Linked DNA regions of Kineosporia sp. NBRC 101731. The protein of the gene in region 1 interacts with the protein of each later gene in a pairwise test. Links are inferred from orthologs where the notes say so. Each region holds a gene or a part of one and is shown in the gene's direction. Other genes may lie near its edges. The genes, in order: leuS and ligA.

Region 1 (7,109 bases):
AGTCCGTCCCCACGCAAGCGCGCCCCCTGGTGATTGCCGTCGACGGCCCTTCCGGGTCGGGCAAGTCCAGCGTCTCCCGTGAGGTGGCGCGCCGGCTCGGGCTGGAATACCTCGACACCGGTGCGATGTACCGCGCGGCGACCTGGTCGGTGGTGGAGGCCGGGATCGATCTGGCCGACGCGGCCGCGGTCGCCGAGCACGTGCGCAACCTCGACCTGACCATGGCCACCGACCCGACTGCTCCCGGTGTCTGGGTGGCCGGTCACGACGTCTCCGCCGCGATCCGCGAGACCCGGATCTCCTCGATCGTCTCGAAGGTCGCGACCAATCTCGACGTGCGCGCCGAGATGCTGAAGCGCCAGCGCGACCTGATCACCGTCGGCCGCAACGGCACGCACCAGGGGTGCGTCGCCGAAGGCCGTGACATCACCACCGTCGTCGCCCCCGATGCCGACGTGCGTCTCCTGCTCACCGCGAGCGAGGAGGCGCGACTCGCGCGGCGGGCCAAGGAGCTGCACGGCAGCGCCGACGCCGCGTCCGTCGAGGCGACGCGCGACCAGATCGTGCGTCGCGACTCCGACGACTCCACCGTTTCCAATTTCGAGGTCGCCGCGGACGGCGTGCTGCACCTGGACTCCTCGGCGCTCGATTTCGAGCAGACCGTCGATGCCGTGCTGGCCGCCATCACCCGCATCGTCACCGGTTCGGTCACCGACCTCGACGAACACGCCAGGGCTGGTGCCGTTTCCTGATGTCCAAGCAAGACCGCTCCACCAACGAAGAAGCCGAACCCGTCGTCATCGACGTGGCCGCCGGTTACGGGGCTGAAGAACCCGAGGCTCCCGGCCTGGACAACGCTCTGCGGGCCGGGCTGTCCGAGTACGACCTGTCCGAGTCCGACCTGCGTCTGCTCGAGGCCGGCGCCGACGGCGCCCTCGGTGAGGAGAATGCGGGCCCGCTGCCGGTTCTCGCCATCGTCGGGCGTCCCAACGTGGGTAAGTCCACGCTGGTCAACCGCGTGCTCGGTCGTCGCGAGGCCGTGGTCGAAGACGTTCCGGGTGTTACCCGTGACCGGGTTCGCTACGAGACCGAGTGGGCCGGGCGACGTTTCGTGGTCGTCGACACCGGCGGCTGGGAGCGCGACGCCAAGGGGCTGGCCGGCCGGGTGGCCGAGCAGGCCGAGATCGCGATCGAGCTCGCCGACGCCGTGATGTTCGTGGTCGACGCCCAGGTCGGCGCCACCGCGACCGACGAGGCCGTGGTGCGCCTGCTGCGCAAGACCAAGAAGCCCGTCATCCTGGCGGCCAACAAGGTCGACGACACGCGGGGTGAGCTCGAGGCCTCGTCGCTGTGGTCCCTGGGGCTGGGGGAGCCGTACCCGGTCTCCGCACTGCACGGTCGAGGCAGTGGTGACCTTCTCGATGCCGTCCTCGCCGCGCTGCCCGAGGTCTCGGCGGTCGGTCCCGAGCAGGTCGGTGGGCTGCGTCGCGTGGCTCTGCTGGGCCGTCCGAACGTGGGCAAGTCCAGCCTGCTCAACGCGCTCGCCGGCGAAGACCGCGTGGTCGTCGACTCGGTCGCCGGTACCACCCGTGACCCGGTCGACGAGATCATCGACCTCAACGGCCGGCAGTGGCGTTTCGTCGACACCGCGGGTATTCGCCGTCGCGTGCACCTGACCCGGGGCGCCGACTTCTACGCCTCGCTGCGCACGCAGGCCGCGCTCGAGAAGGCCGAGGTCGCCGTGGTGCTCCTCGACTCCTCCGAGCCGTTGTCCGAGCAGGACCAGCGCATCATCTCGATGATCGTCGACTCCGGCCGGGCCCTTGTTGTCGCCTACAACAAGTGGGACCTGATGGACGAGGAGCGTCGCAAGTTCCTCGAGCGCGAGTTCGAGACCGACCTCGTGCAGATCCAGTGGGCTCCCCGCATCAACGTGTCCGCCTCCACCAAGTGGCACGTGAACCGGCTGACCCCGGCCCTCGACACGGCCCTGGAGTCGTGGGACACCCGCGTGCCCACCGGCAAGCTGAACTCCCTGCTCGCCGAGATCATGCAGTCCCACCCGCACCCGGTGCGCGGTGGCAAGCAGCCGCGCATCCTCTACGGCTCGCAGGTCTCGACCCGCCCGCCGCGGTTCGTGCTCTTCACCTCCGGCTACTTCGAGGCCGGTTACCGCCGGTTCATCGAGCGCCGGCTGCGTGAGGCCTTCGGGTTCGAGGGCACCCCGATCGAGGTGTCCGTGCGGCCGCGCGAAAAGCGTTCCAAGAAGAAGTAAACCGAAAATTGAGGACGCCCTGGAGACTCGAGTCTCCAGGGCGTCCTCCATTTCGTGGTCGCCCAAACCTCTTCGTGATCATGCAAAACCTCCCCGAAGTTCTAGAACTTTCGAGCGCAGAGTTCTAGAACTTCGGGGAGGTTTTGCATGATCACGGAAGGGTGGGCGGTTAGCTCGCGCTCGCCGTTGCCGTCGGCTGGGGAGCGCCGCTCGGCGGGGTGCCACCGGCGCCGCCCTCGGGACCGCCCGGGGGAGTGCCGCCCTGACCCTCGCCGCCCACCGGTGCCGCAGCCGCGTCGTCCTTACCCGTGATGTCGATCGCCGCGGTCAGCTTGGCCACGTAGCCCTTGCTCACACTGCCCGTCGCCGTGGCCATCTCGGTCGCCGCGTCGTCGTCGCCGAAGACGTTGTCGTCGGCGATGGTGACCTGGCTCAGGTTGCTGACGCTCTTGCTGTAGCCGTCGGTCGCGTAGACCAGGTCGTTGATGTCTTCGGGCATCGCCATCTGTGAGGTCTTGCGGATCGTGCCCTCACCGCTGGTCGCGTCCTCGACCGAGGAGTACACCTCGAAGTGGATGTGCGGCCAGCGACCCGAGTAGCAGGCGGGGTAGATGCTCGTGAACGAGGCCAGGCCGTTCGCATCGGTCGCCTGGATGCCCCGCAAATAGTTCTCCTGCGTGATGCCCTCGGTGTAGAGCGAGTAGTTGCCGTCCCGGTCGCAGTGCCAGACATACACGGCCGCACCGGAGATCGGTGCGCCGGAAAGATCGGTGATCGTGAACTCGATGGTCAGCGGCACACCCTCCGCCGTCGTGGTCGAGTCACCGAACGACGAGGTGATGTCGCTGCGCACGATGCCCGACTCGGTGCGCACGTCGACGCCGTTGGTGCCGTCGGCGGGGTAGGGGCCGTTGGTCTCGGTCTCGATCTCGGTGATGCCGCTGCTGGTGGTCGAGCTGCCCGAGCTCGTCGAGTCGCTGGTGCTGCCGCAGGCGGCGAGCAGGAACACCGAGCTGATGCCACCGAGCATCTTGCGCCGCGACATGGTGCGCAGGTCGAAGCCCAGGCCCTTGTCATGGACAGCTCTCACGTAGGCGGCGTTGTCGGTGACGGGGTCGGGAATCTGCTGCTCGGTGCTCACGGCTGGGCTCCTGTGCTGGGAGGCGGTCGGTATGTCTTCACCCAAGCAACGGCATCTATGTGCCTGTTGTGGAGTCTCTGTGACGGGTCTCCGTGATCACTGACAGATGGCTGGGAGCTGGGGAGGGGCGGGCGGTCCACTAGTCTTGACTGGTTGCGTGACCACAGAACTTTCCTTACAAGCAGATGTTGGACGACATGAGCGAGCATGAGGACCGGCGGGACACCGTCGACGAGATCGACCTGGACCAGTGGGTCAAGGTGTGGGACGAGCGGCACACGTTCGAGGCGCACGGCCTCACGGCGCCGGAGCCCGGTCGCGACGAACCTGCCGACGAGAAGCGCTCGTACATCGTCAGCATGTACCCGTACCCCTCCGGCGACCTGCACATGGGCCACGCCGAGGTGTACTCGATCAGCGACGTCATCGCCCGGTTCGACCGGCTGCGGGGCTACAACACGCTGAACCCGATCGGCTGGGACTCCTTCGGGCTGCCCGCCGAGAACGCGGCGATCAAGCGCGACCTGCACCCCCGGCAGTGGACGTACGACAACATCGCCGTGCAGGCCGCGAGTTTCAAGCGCCTGGGTGTCTCGTTCGACTGGCGTACGCGGCTGCACACCTCCGACCCGGAGTACTACCGCTGGAACCAGTGGATCTTCCTGAAGCTGTTCGACATGGGCCTGGCCTACCGCAAGGCCTCGCCGGTCAACTGGTGCCCGAAAGACCACACGGTGCTGGCGAACGAGCAGGTCATCCAGGGCAAGTGCGAGCGCTGCGGCACCGTCGTCGAGCGCCGCAACCTGACCCAGTGGTTCTTCCGCATCACCGACTACGCGCAGCGTCTGCTCGATGACATGGACCAGCTCAAGGGCCAGTGGCCCGAAGACATCCTGGCCATGCAGCGCAACTGGATCGGGCGTTCGTCCGGTGCCCACGTCGACTTCAGGATCGTCGGCCGTGACGAGCCGGTGCGGGTGTTCACCACGCGTCCCGACACCCTGTACGGCGCGACCTTCTTCGTGGTCGCCGCCGACGCGCCGCTGGCCCGTGACCTGGTCACCGACGAGCACCGCGAGGCGCTGGAGACGTACATCGCCGCGCTGGGCGGTACCTCCGAGATCGAGCGGATGGCCTCCGACCGCGCGAAGACCGGCGTCTTCCTGGGCTCCTACGCGATCAACCCGGTCAACGGCGAGCAGATCCCGGTCTACGCGTCCGACTACGTGCTGGCCGACTACGGCACCGGCGCGCTGATGGCCGTGCCGGCCCACGACCAGCGCGACCTGGACTTCGCCAAGGCGATGAACCTGCCGGTCCGCAAGGTGGTCGAGACCGGTGAGGACGACCCGGCGGTCACCGGTGTGGCCACGGCCGCCCGCGGCACAATGGTGGGGTCGGGCGAGTTCGACGGGCTCCCGTCGGCCGAGGCCCTGCCCGCGATCATCGCCCACCTGGAGAGGTCCGGGGTCGGCGAGGGCGCTATCACCTACCGCCTGCGCGACTGGCTGCTGTCGCGGCAGCGCTTCTGGGGCACGCCGATCCCGATCATCCACTGCGAAGACTGCGGTGAGGTCGGTGTTCCCGAAGACCAGCTGCCGGTTCGCCTGCCGGAGAGCGGCTTCTCGCTGAAGCCCGACGCCAACCAGTCACCGCTGGGCACGGCCACCGAGTGGCTCAAGGTCGACTGCCCCACGTGCGGCAAGCCCGCGCAGCGCGACACCGACACGATGGACACGTTCGTCGACTCGTCCTGGTACTACCTGCGTTTCCCCAACCCGGACTACACCGAGGGGCCGTTCGACCCCGAGGGTGTGAAGCGCTGGCTGCCCGTCGACCACTACATCGGCGGCAAGGAGCACGCGAACCTGCACCTGCTGTACGCGCGCTTCATGACCAAGGCCCTGCACGATGCCGGGCTGCTGCACTTCGTCGAGCCGTTCAAGCGCCTGACCAACCAGGGTCAGGTCATCATGGACGGCAAGGCGATGAGCAAGAGTCTGGGCAACCTGGTCAACCTGCAGGAGCAGATCAGCCAGTACGGCCCCGACGCCGTGCGCGTCACGATGATCTTCGCCGGTCCGCCGGAAGACGACATCGACTGGGCCGCGGTCTCTCCCTCCGGTGCGGTGAAGTGGCTGAACCGGGTGCGGCGCCTGGCCTCGGCCGTGCCCGTCTCCTCGCTCGGTGCGGCGGTCTCCACCGGTGACACGGCGGTGCGCCGGGGTGTGCACCGTCTGCTGGACGAGATCACCTCGAAGATGGAGGCGGGCCGCCAGAACGTCGTCATCGCCCGTCTGATGGAGCTGACGACGCTGCTGCAGCAGGCGATCGACAGCGGTCCCGGTGCGGCCGACCCGGCCGTGCGGGAGGGCGTGGAGGCTCTGGTCGTGGCCCTGTCCTGCTTCGCGCCGTTCACGGCCGACGACTCCTGGGTGAAGCTCGGCCACGAGCCCTCCGTCGCCACCACCACGTGGCCGGTGGTCGACAAGTCCCTGATTGTGGACGAGGAGGTCACCTGTGTGGTCCAGGTCAACGGCAAGGTGCGGGCCCGCCTGCAGGTGCCGGCCGCGATCACCGAAGATGACCTGAAGGCCCTGAGCCTGGACTCCGACGCCGTGCAGAAGGCCGTGGGCGACGCGAAGATCGTGAAGGTCATCGTGCGGGCCCCCAAGCTCGTCAACATCGCCCTGGCCCGATAAGGGTCACGCTTGGCATCCGCGACCCGTGCAAAACGCGGGTCGCGGATGCGCTAAGCTAGCTACGCGTTCAGGGCGGGTTACCCGCTCCGGGCGAGTTCGGGCTGTAGCGCAGCTTGGTAGCGCACCTGACTGGGGGTCAGGGGGTCGCAGGTTCAAATCCTGTCAGCCCGACAGACGCGGTTCGCCGCGAAAGAAGGCTCTGGCCAGCAGAAATGCTGGCCGGAGCCTTCTTGGTTTTGCTGGTCTTGCGGTCCCATCGCCGGGTCTGATTGGGCAGTACAGCAGCGAAGTACAGCAGTAGCTCGGCGTGCGCACCCATGTCCCGCGGTCGTAGTGATCCGCCGCCGTCTTGGAGCGTGGTGCTCTTCAGGACGGCGGCGAGCAAGAAGAGCGCAGTCATCCGAACGACGGAGGTAATCGCAGCCCACTTAGGACGTGCCCCGTCTAAGATTTTCTTATCTGAAAGAATTTTTCCGGGGGCACTTATGAACGCCACGAGCATCACAATCACCAGTATTTTAGGGGCCATATCTGTAATAATGTCATTCCTGGCCTATCGTGCGAACAGGCAGAAGTTGCATATTCAGTATTCGGTTTTCAGTAGGGCGAAGATTCTCCAGCCGGACACGCCGCAGTCTGTGGCTGTCATGGTGGACTCGGTTGAGGTGTCTTCGCCTAGCCTTATGACGCTTAGAATTCTGAACACTGGTGATCGGGCTATAGATGATTCTCATTTCGTGGCACCGCTACACATTAAGTTTGTTGGCGCGTCCAGCATTGCGCAGGCATCAGTCACGCAGGCGAGACCTCCGAGTGTCAATGTGGATCTCGATATTGATGGCGATACTGTAAAAGTCCAGGCCGCTCTCCTGAATCCGAAAGATATATTTGAGGTGCAGGTCATTTCGTCGGGGTTTCCTGAATCGATAGAGGTGGACGGAAGGCTTCGAGACGTGCGGATTAGTGAAAGTCTCTTGCGGAAATATGCAAG
Region 2 (16,681 bases), on another replicon or contig:
CGTTCACCGTCACCGCCTCGGTGACGAAGGGTGTCCCGGTCATCACGGTGAAGCCGAACTCGGCCGAGCCGATCGCGGTCGCCGGGGTCGCGCCCGAGGTCGTCACCGTCCCCGTCACGGTCTCCGACCTGGCCCGGGCCGCGAAGATCACCGAGCGCCGCCCGAAGGAGAAGAGCGGGCGTCCCGAGCTCACCGAGGCCGCGGTCGTGGTTTCCGGCGGCCGGGGCACCAACGGTGACTTCTCCCCGGTCGAGAGCTTCGCCGACGCCCTCGGCGGTGCCGTGGGCGCCTCCCGCGCCGCGGTCGACGCCGGCTGGTACCCGCACAGCAGTCAGGTCGGCCAGACCGGTAAGCAGGTCTCCCCGACGCTCTACGTGGCGAGCGGCATCTCCGGCGCGATCCAGCACCGGGCCGGCATGCAGACCTCGAAGACGATCGTCGCCGTCAACAAGGACCCGGAGGCGCCGATCTTCGAGCTCGTCGACTTCGGCGTGGTCGGAGACCTGTTCACGGTGCTGCCGCAGGCCACCGAAGAGGTGCTCAAGCGCAAGGGCTGACAACTGACGCCGGGGCGGTGACGAACCGCCCCGGCCCGGTCCGCGCACGCAGTGCCTACACTCGACTCCGTGACTGCTTATCTCGACCACGCGGCGACCACGCCGATGCTGCCCGCAGCGGTGGCGGCCATGGTCGAGGAGATGGCGTCCACCGGCAACGCCTCGTCCCTGCACTCCTCCGGGCGCCGGGCCCGCCGGGTGGTCGAGGAGGCCCGCGAGCAGTTCGGCGCGGCGCTCGGCGCCAGTCCCAGTGAGGTGATCTTCACCTCCGGCGGCACCGAGGCCGACAATCTGGCGGTCAAGGGCCTGTTCTGGGCCCGGCGCGCTCTCGACGGCCACCGGCGCACGATCGTGGCCACCCCGATCGAGCACCACGCCGTACTCGACCCCCTCGAGTGGCTGGTCACCCACGAGGGCGCCGAGATTCTCTGGGCCCCGGTCGATCACGCGGGTCGCGTGGATCTCGACGGCCTCTCACAGCTTTTGGACGCGCATCACGACGCGGTCGGCCTGGTCACCGTCATGTGGGCGAACAACGAGGTGGGCACCGTCCAGCCGATCCCGCAGATCGCGGAACTGGCCCACCGGTACGGCATCCCGGTCCACACCGACGCGATCCAGGCGGTCGGGCACCTCCCGGTCGACTTCGCCGGCAGCGGCGCCGACTGCCTCAGCGTGAGCGGGCACAAGCTGGGCGGCCCCGTCTCGGCCGGCGCCCTGCTGGCCCGGCGCGGGCTCGACCTGGTGCCCGGACTGCACGGTGGCGGGCAGGAACGCGGCATCCGCTCCGGCACCCTCGACGTCCCCGCGCTGAAGGCGTTCGCCGTCGCGACCATCCAGGCCGTGCAGACCCAGCCCGCCGAGGCCGCGCGCATCGCGGCCCTGCGCGACGACCTGGTGCGGGCGGTCTGGAAGGCCGTGCCCGACGCCGTGCTGAACGGCCCGGTGCCCGACGGCCTGGCCGGACTCGGCCCGGCCCTGGCCCCCGAAGGCCCCTTCGACCGCCTCCCCGGCAACGCCCACTTCACCTTCCCGGGCTGCGAGGGCGACTCCCTGCTCTACCTGCTCGACGCCCGCGGCGTGGAATGTTCCACCGGTTCGGCCTGCCAGGCGGGAGTACCGCAGCCCAGTCATGTGTTGCTGGCCATGGGCGTGCCCGAGGCCACGGCCCGGGGTGCGCTGCGCTTCAGCCTGGGCCACACCTCCACCGCCGCCGACGTGGCGGAGCTGGCCGAGGCGATCGGCCCCGTGGTCGACCGCGCCCGGGGCGCGGGCCTGAGTTCCGGTTTGTCGAAGGGGTAGCACTGATGCGAGTACTGGCTGCGATGAGCGGCGGGGTCGACTCCGCCGTGGCCGCGGCGCGCGCCGTCGACGCCGGGCACGAGGTCGTCGGCGTGCACCTGGCGCTGGCCCGCAACCCGCAGACCCTGCGGGCCGGCGCTCGCGGGTGCTGCACGATCGAAGACGCCGGGGATGCCCGCCGGGTCGCCGACATCCTCGGGATCCCTTTCTACGTCTGGGATCTGGCCGAGCGTTTCCAGGAAGACGTGATCGACGACTTCGTCGCCGAGTACAAGGTCGGCCGCACGCCCAACCCGTGCGTGCGCTGCAACCAGAAGATCAAGTTCGCCGCCCTGCTCGACAAGGCCGTGGCCCTCGGGTTCGATGCCGTCAGCACCGGGCACTACGCGCAGATGATCGACGGCCCGCACGGCCCGGAGCTGCACCGCGCGCTCGACATGGGCAAGGACCAGTCGTACGTGCTGGCCGTGCTCCCGCCCGACCGCCTGGCCCGGTCGCTGTTCCCGCTCGGCGACACGCTCAAGGACGACGTGCGCCGCGAGGCCGCCGAGCGCGGTCTGCGCGTCGCCAGCAAGCCCGACAGCCACGACATCTGCTTCATCTCCGACGGCGACACCCAGGGCTTCCTGGCCAAGCGGCTGGGTGCCCAACCCGGTCCGATCGTCGGTACCGACGGTCAGCAGCTCGGAGAGCACTCCGGGGCCTACGGTTTCACCGTCGGGCAGCGCCGCGGGCTCTCGATCGGGACGCCCGCCGCCGACGGCAGGCCACGGTACGTGCTGAGCATCGAGCCGGTGTCGAACACGGTGGTCGTGGGGTCGGCCGAAGAGCTCCAGGTGAACGGCATCAGCGGGGCCGAGGCCACCTGGTGCGCGCCCGTGCCCGACCTCGGTGAGCCGGTGTCGGTCCAGGTCCGGGCGCACGGACGTGCGGTGCCCGCGCGCGTGCTCTCGTACGGCCCGGCGGCGGGGGAGGGTGCTGTGCAGACCCTTCCGGCCACGCTCGAGGTGGCCCTCGACGAGCCGATCAACGGCGTCGCCACCGGCCAGACCCTCGTGCTGTACCGGGGCACCCAGGTGATCGGGTCGTCCACCATCAGCGCGACCAGCTGAAGCCCTGACCCGACCGACTCCATCGAATCAACCGAACCGGCCCGACCGGCTCGACCGGCTCGACCGGCCCGACTGGCTCGACCGGCCCGACCGGCCCGACCGGAGCGGGACGCTCGGTCATGTCGCGTGCAGCGGAGGCGCTCGGGCAGAAGACCTTTCGCGCGCGTTCCAGCAGTCTTGGAACGTCGTCAGCATCGCGGGGCCATGGCCAAAGAGCCCTGCGCGTTGTGTACACCTGGTACATCCGGTACCGGATGTACCAGGTGTACACAACGCGCATGATCCGGGGACTCCATGGTCCTACGCGCAGGAGCCGGTCCGGTCGCCGAATCCTCGCGAGAAACCATCACCGCGGCTGCCGATACACGGCTGCCGGGACAAGACCGCTGTCACGGAGCCCGCCAGGTCTGGGGGTTACAGGTCCGGGGCTGCCCGGTCGGGGGGGCTGCCCGGTCGGAGGGCTGCCGGGTCGGAGGGCTGCCGGGTCGGGAGGGGTGCCAGGGTGAGGGCTGCCCGGTCGGAGGGCTGCCGGGTCGAGGACTGCCAGGTCGGGAGGCTGCCAGGGCGAGGGCTGCTCGGTCGGGGGGTTGCTCGGTCGAGGGCTGCCTTCGCCCTGTCGGCCGGTCCCGGTTGTCCCCACCACCCCGGTTCCGTGAGGGGCGGCCCGCACCGTCGTGGTGCGCGTCCTCCATCGGGCTTGTGGGCGCCTGCATCATCGGCCGTGAAACCCGCCCGGTTCGAGCACCTATGCTCGATGGTCGTGTGTCATCTCCCCGAGGGACTGAGTCGTGCGCGGGCGTTGCGCGACGTGCTGCTCGCCCTGGCACTGATCGTCTTCGCGTTCGCGACCGGTGGCACGTTCGCCGTGGTGCTGGGAGCCGTGAACCGGGACCGGCCCGACGACCTTCTGTCGGTGGTTCTGTTACTGGCGCAGTGCCTTCCGCTGATCGTGCGGCGGACCCGGCCGGATCTCGCGCTGGGCGTGATCGGCCTGGCCTGGGGCGTTTACCAACTGATGGGGTATGAGGGCAGTAGCGCCGGGCTGGCCCTCTACATCGTCCTCTACAGCGCGGGCGCCCACCTGACGCGCAGACGCTGGCAGACCGCCGCCGGGGCGACGTTCGGTTACCTGGTGCTCGCTGTGACCCTGCACCGTACCCCGTACCACGAGACACCGCTCAGTTACGTGACGTTCGCGCCTGTGCTCGTGCTGTTCTGGATGATCGGTGAGGGAGTTCGCGCCCGGACCCGGGCCGAGGCGGCGCGCCGGGCGGCCCAGAAACGCGAGGCGGTGGCGCAGGAACGGGCCCACATCGCGCGGGAACTGCACGACGTGGTCACGCATCACGTCACGGCGATGGTGGTGCAGGCCGAAGCCCTGCCCTACCTGCTGCCGGGTAACCCCGACAAGGTCCGCGACGGGCTCGGAACCATCAGCGCCACCGGGCGTTCCGCGATGACCGACCTGCGTGAACTGCTCGACGTGCTGCACGACCCGGGCACCTCCACCGACCAGGAACGCACCCCGGCCCGCGAGTCCCTCGAGGTCCTGGTCGAGCGCGCCCGCGCCGCCGGGCAGGATGTCACGTTCGCCGAGCACGGCGACCCCGCCCCGATCCCCACCGGCCTGGGTCTGGCCCTGCAGCGCGTGGTGCAGGAATCCCTGACGAACGCCCTGAAACACGCCCCGGGCCGCACCACCGCGGTGACCCTGACCCATGGTGAGGACGAACTCGACGTCGCCGTGGTCACGTCCGGCGGGGCCACGACCCCCCGCCGCCCCTGGGCCCGTTCCGGGCGCGGCATCAACGGTATGCGCGACCGCGTGGCCGCTTTCGGCGGTGAACTGACGGTGGGACAGGAGCCGGGCGGCGGTTTCGCGGTGCGGGCGAAGTTGCCGCGCCGGCCGGCTGCCTGAGAGACCAGGCACCTGGTCACGGCGCCGCGGGCGGCTCCATCAGCCAGAGCCGGTTGCCGTCGGGATCCTTGATCGCGGCCATCCGCCCGAACGGGCTGTCGAAGTCGCGGCCGGTGATCCGGCCGCCGGTGCTCTCGACGAACTCCAGGGCCTCGGTGATGCTGCGGACCTGGAAGTACGCGAGCCAGTAGGGGGACGCGTCGTCCTCACCCATCATCGGGCCGATACCGCCCAGGGGCCATTCCTCGTCCGGATGCGAGTAGGTCTGGTAGGTGTCGCCCGCGCCCATCTCCGGCGGTAGCGGTGCGTTGTCGAAACCGAAGATCCGGCGGTAGAACTCGCGGGCGGCGGTCGGATCGGACGAGCGCAGGTCGTCCCAGACGAAGGCGCCGGCGTCGCGCACGTGGCCGCTGCCGATGGCATCGCCCGCCTGCCAGAGCCCGAACGGTGCCCCGGCCGGGTCGCAGGCCACCGCCCGATGTCCGCGGGTACCCGCGCTGCGGGGCGGCAGCAGGATCTGCCCGCCGTGCGCCACCACGGCCTCGGCGGTCGCCCGCAGATCGTCCGCGGCGAAGTGGATCAGCCAGCCGGTGGGCGCGTCCTCGTGGATCTCGGTGATCCCGGCCGCCTCGGCGCCGTCCACCGTCGCGATCACCAGGGAGTGCTCCGAGGGCGACCGCTCGAACGACCACCCCAGCAACGGCCCGTAGAACGCCCGGGCATCGTCGACGTCCACCGCCGAGAGCTCGGTCCAGCAGGGTGTTCCCGCGCGCCAGCGTTCGGTCCGGATGGCCACGTGCGTCTCCAGTTCCGTCGTGGTGCGGCGCTCGGGTGAGGAGCGCCGGCCGTCTACAAGATCTCGCGGACAGTAGCCGCGTGATCACCGTACTGGGTGGCGGCCCGCAACCGGGGCTGACGCAGTGGGTCGTTCGGCGCCGTAGGCTCGCAGGGTGTCGACCCCCACTGACAACCTTCATCTTCCCGACCCGGCCGATGCCTCCGGCGCCTCTGGTGAGGATGCGGTCGTGATCGGCCCGGGCGCGGCCACCGGCATCGGTTCGTGGCCGGGCACCGACGTCCTGGACACCATGCGCGTGGTCTTCGGCGAGCTCGGCGATCCGCCGGCGATCCCGCACCTGCCCGAACTGCCCGCGCGGGGGCCGGGCGCGGACATGATCGGACGGGGCGCCGGTCTGCTCGTCGACCTGCCCGTCGACCTTCAGCCGTCCGGGTGGCGCCTGGTCGACCACCCCGGCCGCGACCACAGCCGCACCCGGTCGTGGTTGCGGCAGGACCTGGACGTGCTCGCGGAGGTCGCCGACGGGTACGAGGGCCTGCTGAAGGTTCAGGTCACCGGCCCGTGGACGCTCGCGGCGAACCTGTGGTTGCCGCGCCTGGAGCGCGTGGTGGTGGACAAGGGGGCCTGTCGCGACGTGATCGAGTCCTTGGCCGAGGGCGTCCGACAGCATCTCCAGGAGGTGCAGCGGCTGGTGCCGAAGGCCCGGCTGGTGCTGCAGGTCGACGAACCCTCCGTACAGTCCGTGCTGGAGGGTTCGCTGCCCACGGCCAGTGGCTTCGGGCGGCTGCGGGCGGTTGACGGGCCGGTCGTGATCGAAGGGCTGCGGACGGTGCTGGAGGCGGCGACCGCGGCCGGTGCGGTGCGTACCGTGCTGCACTGCTGTGCCTCGAAACCGCCGGTGGAGGTGCTGATCCGGTCGGGCGCGTCGGCACTGTCGCTGGACGTGTCGCAGCTGGGTACCCAGCGCTGGGAGCAGGTGGCCGAGGCCACCGAGAACGGTCTGGGGCTGTGGGCGGGAGTCGTGCCGACGGCCTCCGGTCTGAAGCCCGCGGCCGTGGCCGACGCGGTCTGGAACCCGTGGCGCCGGCTCGGGCTGGATCCGAAGTCCGTCGCGGACGTCGTTCTCACCCCGGTCTGTGGGCTCGCCGGATCTTCTCCCCAGCAGGCTCGCTCGGCGCTGAAGGTGGCGCGTGAGGCGGCGCGCATCCTGAGTGAGAAGGCGTACGAGTAGCCGGCCCTCCGATGTCGGGCGGGTTGAGGTCGGGCCGGGCTGAGGCCGGGCCGGGCGTCGCGCCGACGCGAAACTGTCGGTGGGTCGCGGTTGAATGTGGACGTGGCTGAAGCAGAGATGGGTGCGGCGGACGACCTGCCCGGCGGCGAGGTGGCCGGTCAGGGGGAGATCCCCGAAGAGGCACGTCACCGGTGGGCCGATCTGGCCGACCAGATCCGCGAGCACCGCTTTGCCTACTATGTGCGGGACGCGCCGACGATCTCCGACGGTGACTTCGACGCGCTGATGAAGCGGCTCGAGGCGCTGGAGGAGCAGTACCCCGGCCTGCGGACGCCCGACTCGCCGACCCAGCAGGTCGGGGGCACGTGGTCCACGGACTTCGAACCGGTCGATCATCTCGAGCGCATGCTCAGCCTCGACAACGCGTTCAGCGTCGAGGAGTTGCGGGAGTGGGCGGCCCGGGTCGAGCGCGACGCCGGTGCGGTGCGGTACCTGTGCGAGCTGAAGATCGACGGCCTGGCCATCAACCTGCTGTACGAGGGCGGCCGGCTGATGCGGGGCGCAACCCGGGGCGACGGCCGCACGGGCGAAGACGTCACGCTCAATGTCCGTACCATCCAGGGCATCCCGCACTCGCTCACCGAGGTCGAGGGCGTGCCCTTCCCGGAGCGGGTCGAGGTGCGGGGTGAGGTGTTCTTCCCGATCGAGGCGTTCGCCGAGCTCAACGCCAAGCTGGTCGAGCAGGGCAAGCCGCCGTTCGCGAACCCCCGCAACGCCGCCGCCGGGTCGCTGCGCATGAAAGACCCGCGGGTCACCGCCACCCGGCCGCTGCACATGCTGGTGCACGGCCTGGGCGCCCGCACCGGGTTCGACATTGTCTCGCAGTCGCAGAGTTACGACCTGCTGAAGGCGTGGGGTCTGCCGACCTCCGGCACCTACCGGGTGGTGGGCAGCGTGGACGAGGTGGTGGAGTTCATCGAGTTCTTCGGTGAGCACCGGCACGACCAGATCCATGAGATCGACGGTGTGGTGGTCAAGGTCGACGAGGTGGCCCAGCAGCGCCGGCTCGGGGCCACCAGCCGGGCGCCGCGCTGGGCCATCGCCTTCAAGTACCCGCCCGAAGAGGTGAACACGAAGCTTCTCGACATCCGGGTGAACGTCGGGCGCACCGGCCGGGTCACGCCCTACGGCGTGATGGAGCCGGTGCTCGTGGCCGGTTCCACGGTCGCGATGGCCACGCTGCACAACGCTTTCGAGGTGAAGCGCAAGGGTGTGCTGATCGGCGACACGGTGGTGCTGCGCAAGGCCGGTGACGTGATTCCCGAGATCGTCGGACCGGTGGCCGAGGCCCGCGACGGCAGCGAGCGCGCGTTCGTCATGCCGACGCACTGCCCGGAGTGTGCGACGGAGCTGCGGTACGAGAAGGAGGGCGAGAAAGACATCCGCTGTCCCAACTCCCGTACCTGCCCGGCGCAGCTGCGGGAGCGGTTGTTCCACGTGGCCGGTCGGGGAGCCTTCGACATCGAGGCGCTGGGCTGGGAGGGCGCGATCGGCCTGCTGCAGGCCGGGGCGGTGAAAGACGAGGGCGACCTGTTCGACCTGACCCCCGAGATCGTGAGCACCGTGCCGCAGTACACCCGCAAGGACGGTGAGCTGTCGGCCAACGGGCAGAAGCTGCTCGACAACCTTCAGAAGGCCAAGAATCAGCCGCTGTGGCGGGTTCTCGTGGCCTTGTCGATCCGGCACGTGGGCCCGACCGCGGCCCGGGCCCTGGCGCAGTCGCATCGCTCGATGGATCGGATCCGGGAGGCCACGGAGGAAGAGCTGGCCGCCGTCGACGGCTGCGGCCCGGTGATCGCCGTGGCGGTGCGGGAGTGGTTCGAGGTCGACTGGCACACCGAGGTGGTGCGGCGCTGGGCCGACGCCGGCGTGCGGATGGCCGACGAGGTGGACGAGTCGGTGCCGCGCACGCTGGAAGGCATCACGGTGGTCGTCACCGGTTCGCTCGAAGGCTTCAGTCGCGACGAGGCCAAGGAAGCCATCCTGAGTCGCGGTGGCAAGGCCTCGGGCAGCGTCTCGAAGAAGACGAGTTTCCTGGTCGCGGGGGAGAGCGCGGGCAGCAAACACGACAAGGCCGTGCAGCTGGGCGTGCCGGTGCTCGATGAGGCAGGCTTCCGGCTACTGCTGGAACAGGGGCCGGAAGCGGTGACACCGGTTGTCGAGGCGGTGCCTTCTGAGGCGGTGCCTTCTGAAGCTGTGGCCTCGAAGGCAGTGGCCTCAAAGGCGGTGCCTTCCGAGGCTGGCGATGGCGAGACAGCCGTGGATTGACCCGCTGCGGTCCGGCCCTACGCATCGTGCCGACCCCGCGCATCGTGTGCATTCCTCGCGCCCCGGCCGCAACGACTGCACACGATGACTTCTCAGACCCAGCTGGTGACCGCCGACAAGACCTGGCGCACGGTGGTGGCGACCGGCCGGATCAGGGTCTCGTTCACCTGGCGGGCTTCGGCGGCGACTCCCCGGCCGATCGAGCGGGCCAGGGCGGCGATCGCCCGGCCGAAGGGGGCGACGACGTTCTGCCAGATCCAGCGGGTCGCCAGGCCGAGGGGGCGCAGGGTGTAGCGGTAGGCGAGGTGCAGCAGCCATCCGGCGCCGCGCCGGCCGGGACGCAGGAAGTACACGTAAAGGCTTCTGATCAGCCAGGTTACGGGTTTTACCACGAGTAGGTGGAGAGCTCGTCCGATCGCGACGAAGACCGGCGTCAGGAGCTCGGCCAGCCGGGTCACCATCCACTGGAGCCCGTGCGCCGCCGGCGCGATCAGGTAGTTCCGGACGAAGCCCAGCACCGGGACGACGACCACGTGCCAGATGAAGCGGCCCGGCACGACGACCAGGTACCGGATGAGGAAGAGCGCCGGAACGACCAGCAGGTGGCGGCCGAGGAAGAGCCCCGGGACGACCAGCAGGTAGCGGCCGATGAAGCATGCCGGGACGACCACTAAGTAGCGCCAGAGAAAGAGCACCGGCACCAGGACCAGCTTGTCGAACAGCCAGACCGCGGGCCGGAGTACGTAGTCGGCGAACAGCCTGCCGGCCACCCGGAGCAGCTCCCACGCCAGGCGGAACGGCAGCACGACGATGATGGCCAGCACCCGCACCGGCCACGGCACGGTGGGGTCGGGGGAGTAGGTGCGGTGTCCGGGCTCGCTCACGGCCCAGGGACGACACCGCGGCCCAGCTTGTTGCACGTCGCCGGTCCGGAGCGGGTTGCGGGGAGACTGCTGAACAAGACATTCGCCGGCCCCTTCGTTCGTGATCATGCGATCCCCCAGCCCTCGGCCGGGAGGTGCCCCACTTCTCCGGTGTTCCAGAACTTCCACGCCCAGAGTTCTAGAACTCTGGGGAGGTTTTGCATGATCACGGAAGAAGTTGGGGGGATTACGTGAGGGTCAGGGGGCGAGTGCGGTGAACGGACTGGGCGGATCGGGGGCGGCGTGGTGGGATTCACGGATGGACGCTGACGTCATCGTGGTGGGGGCCGGGCTGGCTGGGCTGGTAGCGACGGCCGAGCTGGTGGACGCGGGACGGCGGGTGATCCTCGTCGACCAGGAGAGCGACCAGAACGTGGGGGGTCAGGCGCACTGGTCGTTCGGCGGGCTGTTCCTCGTGGACTCGCCGGAGCAGCGCCGGATGAAGATCAGGGACTCGCACGAGCTGGCCTGGCAGGACTGGCAGGACACCGCCGGGTTCGACCGCGACGAGGACCACTGGCCGCGGCGCTGGGCGGAGGCCTACGTCGACTTCGCCGCGGGGGAGAAACGGTCGTGGCTGAGTCAGCGGGGCCTGAAGTGGTTCCCGCTGGTGGGCTGGCCCGAGCGCGGTGAGGGCCGGCCCGGCGGGATCGGCAACACCGTGCCGCGGTTCCACATCACCTGGGGCACGGGGCCAGGCGTGGTGGAGCCGTTCGAGCGCCGCGTGCGCGAGGCCGTGGCCCTGGGCCAGGTGACACTGGCGTTGCGGCACCGGGTGGACGATCTGGTCGTCCGTGACGGTGCGGTCACCGGGGTCGCGGGGCAGCGACTGGAGGCGGACCGGCGTCCCCGGGGTGTGAACGGAAATCACCGGGAGATGGGTGAATTCAGTTTCAGTGCGGAGGCGGTGATCGTGACCTCCGGCGGTATCGGAGGCAGTCACGACCGGGTGCGGGAGGCATGGCCGCAGCGACTGGGCACCGCCCCGTCCACCATGGTCACCGGTGTCCCCGCGCACGTGGACGGCCGGATGATCCCGATCACGCAGCGCGCGGGCGGCTGCGTGATCAACCCGGACCGGATGTGGCACTACACCGAGGGCCTGCACAACTGGGACGAGGTCTGGCCCGGCCACGGCATCCGGATCCTGCCCGGTCCCTCGTCGCTGTGGCTGGACGCGACCGGCCACCGGCTGCCGGCCCACCTGTACCCGGGCGCCGACACCCTGGGAACGCTGGAGTACCTGCGCACCACGGGCCACGACCACAGCTGGTTCGTGCTGAACCAGAAGATCGTGGAGAAGGAGTTCACGCTGAGCGGTTCCGAACAGAACCCGGATCTCACCGGGAAGTCGGTGCGGCAGCTGCTGCAGCGGGTGAAGCCCGGGCCGACCCGGCCGGTGCAGGACTTCCTCGACAACGGCAAGGACTTCGTCATCGCCGACAACCTGCCGGACCTGGTGCGGGCGATGAACGAGACCACCCCGCAGCCGCTGCTGGACCTGGCCGACGTCGAGGCCGCAGTGCTGGAGCGCGACCGGCAGATCGTCGACCCCTCGTCCACCGACGACCAGATCCTCGCCATCCGCGACCTGCGCAGTTACTTCGGCTACCGGCTGCTACGGACGGCGGGCGAGCGGCGGCTGCTCGATCCGACGGCGGGCCCGCTGATCGCGGTGCGGCTGAGCGTATTGACCCGCAAAACCCTGGGTGGCCTGCAGACCGATCTCGGCTCCCGGGTGCTGACCGAGGCCGGCGAACCGGTGCCCGGCCTGTACGCGGCGGGCGAGTGCGCCGGGTTCGGCGGCGGCGGGATGCACGGATATCGCGCTCTGGAAGGAACTTTCCTGGGCGGGTGCATCTTCAGCGGGAGAACAGCGGGGCGATCAGCAGCCGAGGCAACCCGCGCCTAAAACCTCACGGAGGGGTTGGTCGGGGGTTTACCGCGTCGTATCGCGGTTGATGCAGGATGTGGGCATGGCCGTCAGTCTGCGACCGGGACCCCCGCTGCGCTTCATCACCCCTTCGATGACCCCTGCCCTGCGCCGTTACATCGACAACGAGGCGAGCAGCGCAGCCGTCCTGCTGGTCGCGAGTCTGGTGGCTCTGCTGTGGGTGAACTCGCCGTGGGGCGAGAGTTATCACCACCTGTGGGAACTGCCGGTGCGGATGTCCTTGGGCGACGGGGTGTTCGAGCTCGACCTGCATCACTTCGTCAACGACGCCGCGATGGCCGTGTTCTTCATGGTGGTCGGGCTGGAGGTGGCGCGCGAGACCACGGCCGGTGAGCTGAGCGACCGCCGGGTGATGAGCGTGCCCGCCATCGGCGCGGTCGGCGGTCTGACCGTGCCGATCGTGATCTACCTGATCATCAACGGCGTGTTCGGTGACGGTGGCGAGGCGATGCAGGGCTGGGGCATCGTGATGTCCACCGACACGGCGTTCGTGCTCGGTGTGCTGGCCCTGTTCGGCCCGCGCTGCCCCGACCGGCTGCGGATGTTCCTGCTGGCTCTGGCCGTGGTCGACGACATCGGCGCGATCACCGTGATGGCGATCTTCTACTCCGAGGAGATCCGGATCGGGCCGCTCCTGGTGATGATCGCGATCGTCGGGCTCTTCGTCGCGCTGCGCTGGGTCGGCTACTGGAAGCTCACGCCGTACGTCTTCCTCACCGTGGCCCTGTGGTTCGCCGCCTACGCCTGCGGGGTGCACCCCACGCTGGCCGGCGTGCTCGCCGGTCTCCTGATCCCCGCGTCCACCCCCCAGAGCCGTGGCCGGGAGCTGGTCATCTTCGGCCGGGCCCTGATCGAGAACCCCTCGGCCGACGGCGTGCGGCTGGCGAACCTCGCGGCCAACTCCACCGTCTCGGCCAACGAGCGCCTGCAGAGCTGGCTGCACCCCTGGTCGGCGTTCGCCATCATCCCGGCGTTCGGCCTGGCCAACGCCGGGGTCGAGCTCAGCGCCGAGACCCTGAACGCGGCCCTGACCTCCACCGTCACCATCGGCGTGGCCGTCAGCCTGCTCGTCGGCAACGGGGTCGGGATCACCCTGTTCGCCATCGCGGCCCTGCGCAGCGGTGTGGGCGTGCTGCCCGGCGGGGTGCGCTACAGCCACCTGTTCGGCGCGGCGCTGCTGGCCGGGATCGGGTTCACCATCTCGCTGTTCATCACCGACCTGGCCTTCACCGACCAGCTCCTGCGCGACGAGGCGAAGATCGGCATCCTGGTCGGCTCGCTGGTCTCCGCCGTGGTCGGGGCCTGGGTGCTGCGGGTCATGGGTGAGCGCATGCCGCTGTGCTCACCCGCCGGCGACACCGCGCCGCCGCAACTGCCGCCGCTGCCCTGGACCGCCCCCGGCTTCCCCGCGCCCTTCCCGAGGTGACCACCGATCACCATGGTGGACGCCCACCCGCGCGGGTGGGCGTCCACCATGGTGGTCACCCCCGACCGAACCGGCGCCGCCGCGCCGGAGCCGAGTTACCGAGTGCCGCGCGCCGCAGCGACGGGACGTCGACGACCCCCTGATAGGGCGCACCGTCGATGAACAGGGTCGGCGTGCCGACGACCCCGCTCGCGATGCCCGCCGCGTAGTCGGCCTGCACCAGTGGGGCGAACTCCTGGGCCTTCTCGCCCGCCGCCCGGTCCGGATCGGCGCCGACGAACTCGGCGTAGAGCCGCAGGTCGCCGTCGGTGAGCCGGGTCTGGTTCTTGAACAGCTTGTGGTGCATCTTCCAGAACACCTCCGACCCGCCCGTGACCTCGGCCGACTCCGCGGCCAGGGCGGCGGTGAGGGCGAAGGGATGGGTCTCGAAGAGCGGGAAGTTCTGGAAGACCAGCCGGATCCGCCCGTCCGACGACTCGACCAGCTCGTGCAGCGCGGGAGCCGCCCCGGCGCAGTACGGGCACTCGTAGTCACCGAACTCGACGATGCAGATCTCGGCGTCGGGATTGCCGAAGACATGACGGGCCCGCGCGGTGACGGCTTCGGCGGTGGTGTCCATCTCGCGGGGCCGGACGGCGTTGAAGGGCTCGAGCTCGGGTGTGCCCTCGTCGGTGGGCACTGGGGTGCTGGTGGAATCCACGTCCTGGGACACGGGACGACCTCCGGAAGCAGGGCGGGCGGGGACCGGCTGACGTAGCCGGACCCGGGGCCACCAGATTACGTAGATGAAACAGCCGCCGCAGGCGAGCGGCGCATGGCCTGGGTGATCGTGACCGTAGGATGTTCACCGGTGTAGGACGACACTAGGAAGGTTGTCTGATGCACCCGAATTCTTTGAAGTAGTTGCACTGTCACCGACTGCAAGGGAGATGCTCCTCATGCCCGCCATCTCGCGCGATGAGGTGGCCCACCTCGCCGGACTGGCCCGGATCGAGATGAGTCCCGACGAACTGGACCGGATGGCCGGTCAGCTCGACGTGATCCTCGGTGCCGTCGCCCAGGTCCGTGAGGTGGCCGGGGACGACGTGCCCGCCACGTCGCACCCCATGCCACTCGTCAACGTGACCCGCCCGGACGTGCCGCGCCCCGGCCTGTCCGCGGAGCAGGCACTCGCGGGAGCCCCGGCACAGCAGGAGCAGCGCTTCCGTGTGCCCCGCATTCTTGAGGAGGACTGATGAGCGAGCTCACCCGCCGCACCGCCGCCGACCTGGCACAGCTGCTGTCCTCCGGTGAGGTCTCCGCCGTCGAGGTGACCCAGGCGCACCTCGACCGGATCACCGAGGTGGACGCCGGCGTCCACTCGTTCCTGCACGTCGCCACCGAGTCGGCGCTCGCCGACGCGGCCGCCGTCGACGCCGCCCGCGCCGCCGGTGAGAACCTCGGCCCGCTGGCCGGGGTGCCCATCGCGGTCAAGGACGTGATGACCACGCAGGGCCTGCCCACCACGGCGGGCTCGAAGATGCTCGAGGGCTGGGTGCCGCCGTACGACGCGACCGTCGTTCGCAAGCTGCGCGAGTCCCGGTTGGTCATGCTCGGCAAGACCAACATGGACGAGTTCGCGATGGGCTCCTCCACCGAGCACTCGGCCTACGGCCCGACCCGTAACCCGTGGGACCTGAACCGGATCCCGGGTGGTTCCGGGGGCGGCTCGGCCGCCGCGCTGGCCGCCTTCGAGGCGCCGCTGGCGACCGGTACCGACACCGGTGGCTCCATTCGGCAGCCCGCCAGCGTCACCGGCACGGTCGGCGTGAAGCCGACCTACGGCGCGGTCTCGCGCTACGGCCTGATCGCCATGGCCTCCAGCCTCGACCAGGGTGGCCCGTGCGCCCGCACCGTGCTCGACGCGGCCCTGTTGCACGAGGTGATGGCCGGGCACGACCCGCTCGACTCGACCAGTCTCACCGACGGTTACCCGGATGTCGTGGCCGCTGCCCGCGCCGGCGCGAAAGACGGTATCGCCGGGCTGAAGATCGGCGTCATCCGCGAACTGCACGGCGGTGAGGGCGGTTACCAGGCCGGTGTGCTGGCCCGCTTCGACGAGTCGCTGGCGCTGCTGACCAAGGCCGGCGCCGAGATCGTAGAGGTCTCCTGCCCGAGCTTCACCGCGGCCCTGCCCGCGTACTACCTGATCATGCCGAGCGAGGCCAGCAGCAACCTGGCCAAGTTCGACGCCATGCGGTACGGCCTGCGCGTCGGCCCGCAGGGCGTGGAGGGACCGAGCGCCGAGCAGGTCATGGCCGCCACCCGCGCCGCCGGTTTCGGCGACGAGGTGAAGCGCCGCATCATCCTCGGTACCTACGCGCTCTCGTCCGGTTACTACGACGCCTACTACGGTTCGGCGCAGAAGGTGCGCACGCTCATCCAGCGTGACTTCGCCGCCGCGTTCGCCCAGGCCGACGTGCTGGTCAGCCCGACCGCGCCGACCACGGCGTTCGCGCTGGGCGCCAAGCTCGACGACCCGCTGTCGATGTATCTGCAAGACGTGGCCACCATCCCGGCCAACCTGGCCGGGATCCCCGGCATGTCGCTGCCCTCCGGCCTGGCCGACGAAGACGGGCTGCCTGCCGGTATTCAGCTCCTGGCCCCGGCCCAGGCCGACGACCGGCTCTACCGGGTCGGCGCGGCGCTGGAGTCCCTGCTGGTCGAGAGCTGGGGCGGCCAGATCCTGGACAAGGCCCCCGTGCTCGACGCCAAGACCCTGGAGGCGATCCGATGACCTCGCTCAGCCAGTTCGCCGAGGTGCTCGACTACGACGAGGCCCTGGCGACGTTCGACCCGGTGCTCGGCCTCGAGGTACACGTCGAGCTGAACACGAACACGAAGATGTTCTGCGGCTGCTCCACCGAGTTCGGCGCCGAGCCGAACACCCAGGTGTGCCCGGTCTGCCTGGGCCTGCCCGGCGCGCTGCCGGTGCTCAACCAGATCGGCCTGGAGTCGGCGATCCGGATCGGCCTGGCGCTGAACTGCTCGATCGCGCAATGGTGCCGGTTCGCCCGGAAGAACTACTTCTACCCGGACATGCCGAAGAACTTCCAGACCTCGCAGTACGACGAGCCGATCGCGTTCGAGGG

The links.
Region 2: the proteins of leuS (region 1) and ligA interact in binary tests that used the Escherichia coli proteins (3 or more experiments, as listed by UniProt). The link is inferred for Kineosporia sp. NBRC 101731 from one-to-one orthologs.

What each region holds. Positions count from the first base shown.
Region 1 is NZ_BSTC01000013.1:28,302-35,410, forward strand. What follows is about bases 3,293-6,365. They hold leuS (leucine--tRNA ligase), read left to right. Parts: upstream 3,293-3,613; coding sequence 3,614-6,118; downstream 6,119-6,365. Other genes in these bases: QSK05_RS28270 (intradiol ring-cleavage dioxygenase), read right to left, coding at 3,293-3,416. Outside these bases: cmk ((d)CMP kinase), read left to right, coding at 1-752; ribosome biogenesis GTPase Der, read left to right, coding at 752-2,275; more of QSK05_RS28270, read right to left, coding at 2,445-3,292; QSK05_RS28285 (hypothetical protein), read left to right, coding at 6,604-7,109.
Region 2 is NZ_BSTC01000005.1:295,449-312,129, forward strand. The notes cover bases 6,715-9,641. They hold ligA (NAD-dependent DNA ligase LigA), read left to right. Parts: upstream 6,715-7,036; coding sequence 7,037-9,247; downstream 9,248-9,641. Other genes in these bases: QSK05_RS16885 (uroporphyrinogen decarboxylase/cobalamine-independent methonine synthase family protein), read left to right, coding at 6,715-6,919; QSK05_RS16895 (hypothetical protein), read right to left, coding at 9,340-9,641. In the rest of the region: QSK05_RS16860 (electron transfer flavoprotein subunit alpha/FixB family protein), read left to right, coding at 1-557; QSK05_RS16865 (cysteine desulfurase family protein), read left to right, coding at 627-1,859; tRNA 2-thiouridine(34) synthase MnmA, read left to right, coding at 1,865-2,971; QSK05_RS16875 (sensor histidine kinase), read left to right, coding at 3,732-4,889; QSK05_RS16880 (VOC family protein), read right to left, coding at 4,906-5,685; more of QSK05_RS16885, read left to right, coding at 5,978-6,714; more of QSK05_RS16895, read right to left, coding at 9,642-10,131; QSK05_RS16900 (FAD-binding dehydrogenase), read left to right, coding at 10,430-12,082; Na+/H+ antiporter NhaA, read left to right, coding at 12,147-13,550; QSK05_RS16910 (DsbA family protein), read right to left, coding at 13,606-14,262; Asp-tRNA(Asn)/Glu-tRNA(Gln) amidotransferase subunit GatC, read left to right, coding at 14,489-14,785; Asp-tRNA(Asn)/Glu-tRNA(Gln) amidotransferase subunit GatA, read left to right, coding at 14,785-16,326; Asp-tRNA(Asn)/Glu-tRNA(Gln) amidotransferase subunit GatB, read left to right, coding at 16,323-16,681. UniProt on the Escherichia coli protein: DNA ligase that catalyzes the formation of phosphodiester linkages between 5'-phosphoryl and 3'-hydroxyl groups in double-stranded DNA using NAD as a coenzyme and as the energy source for the reaction.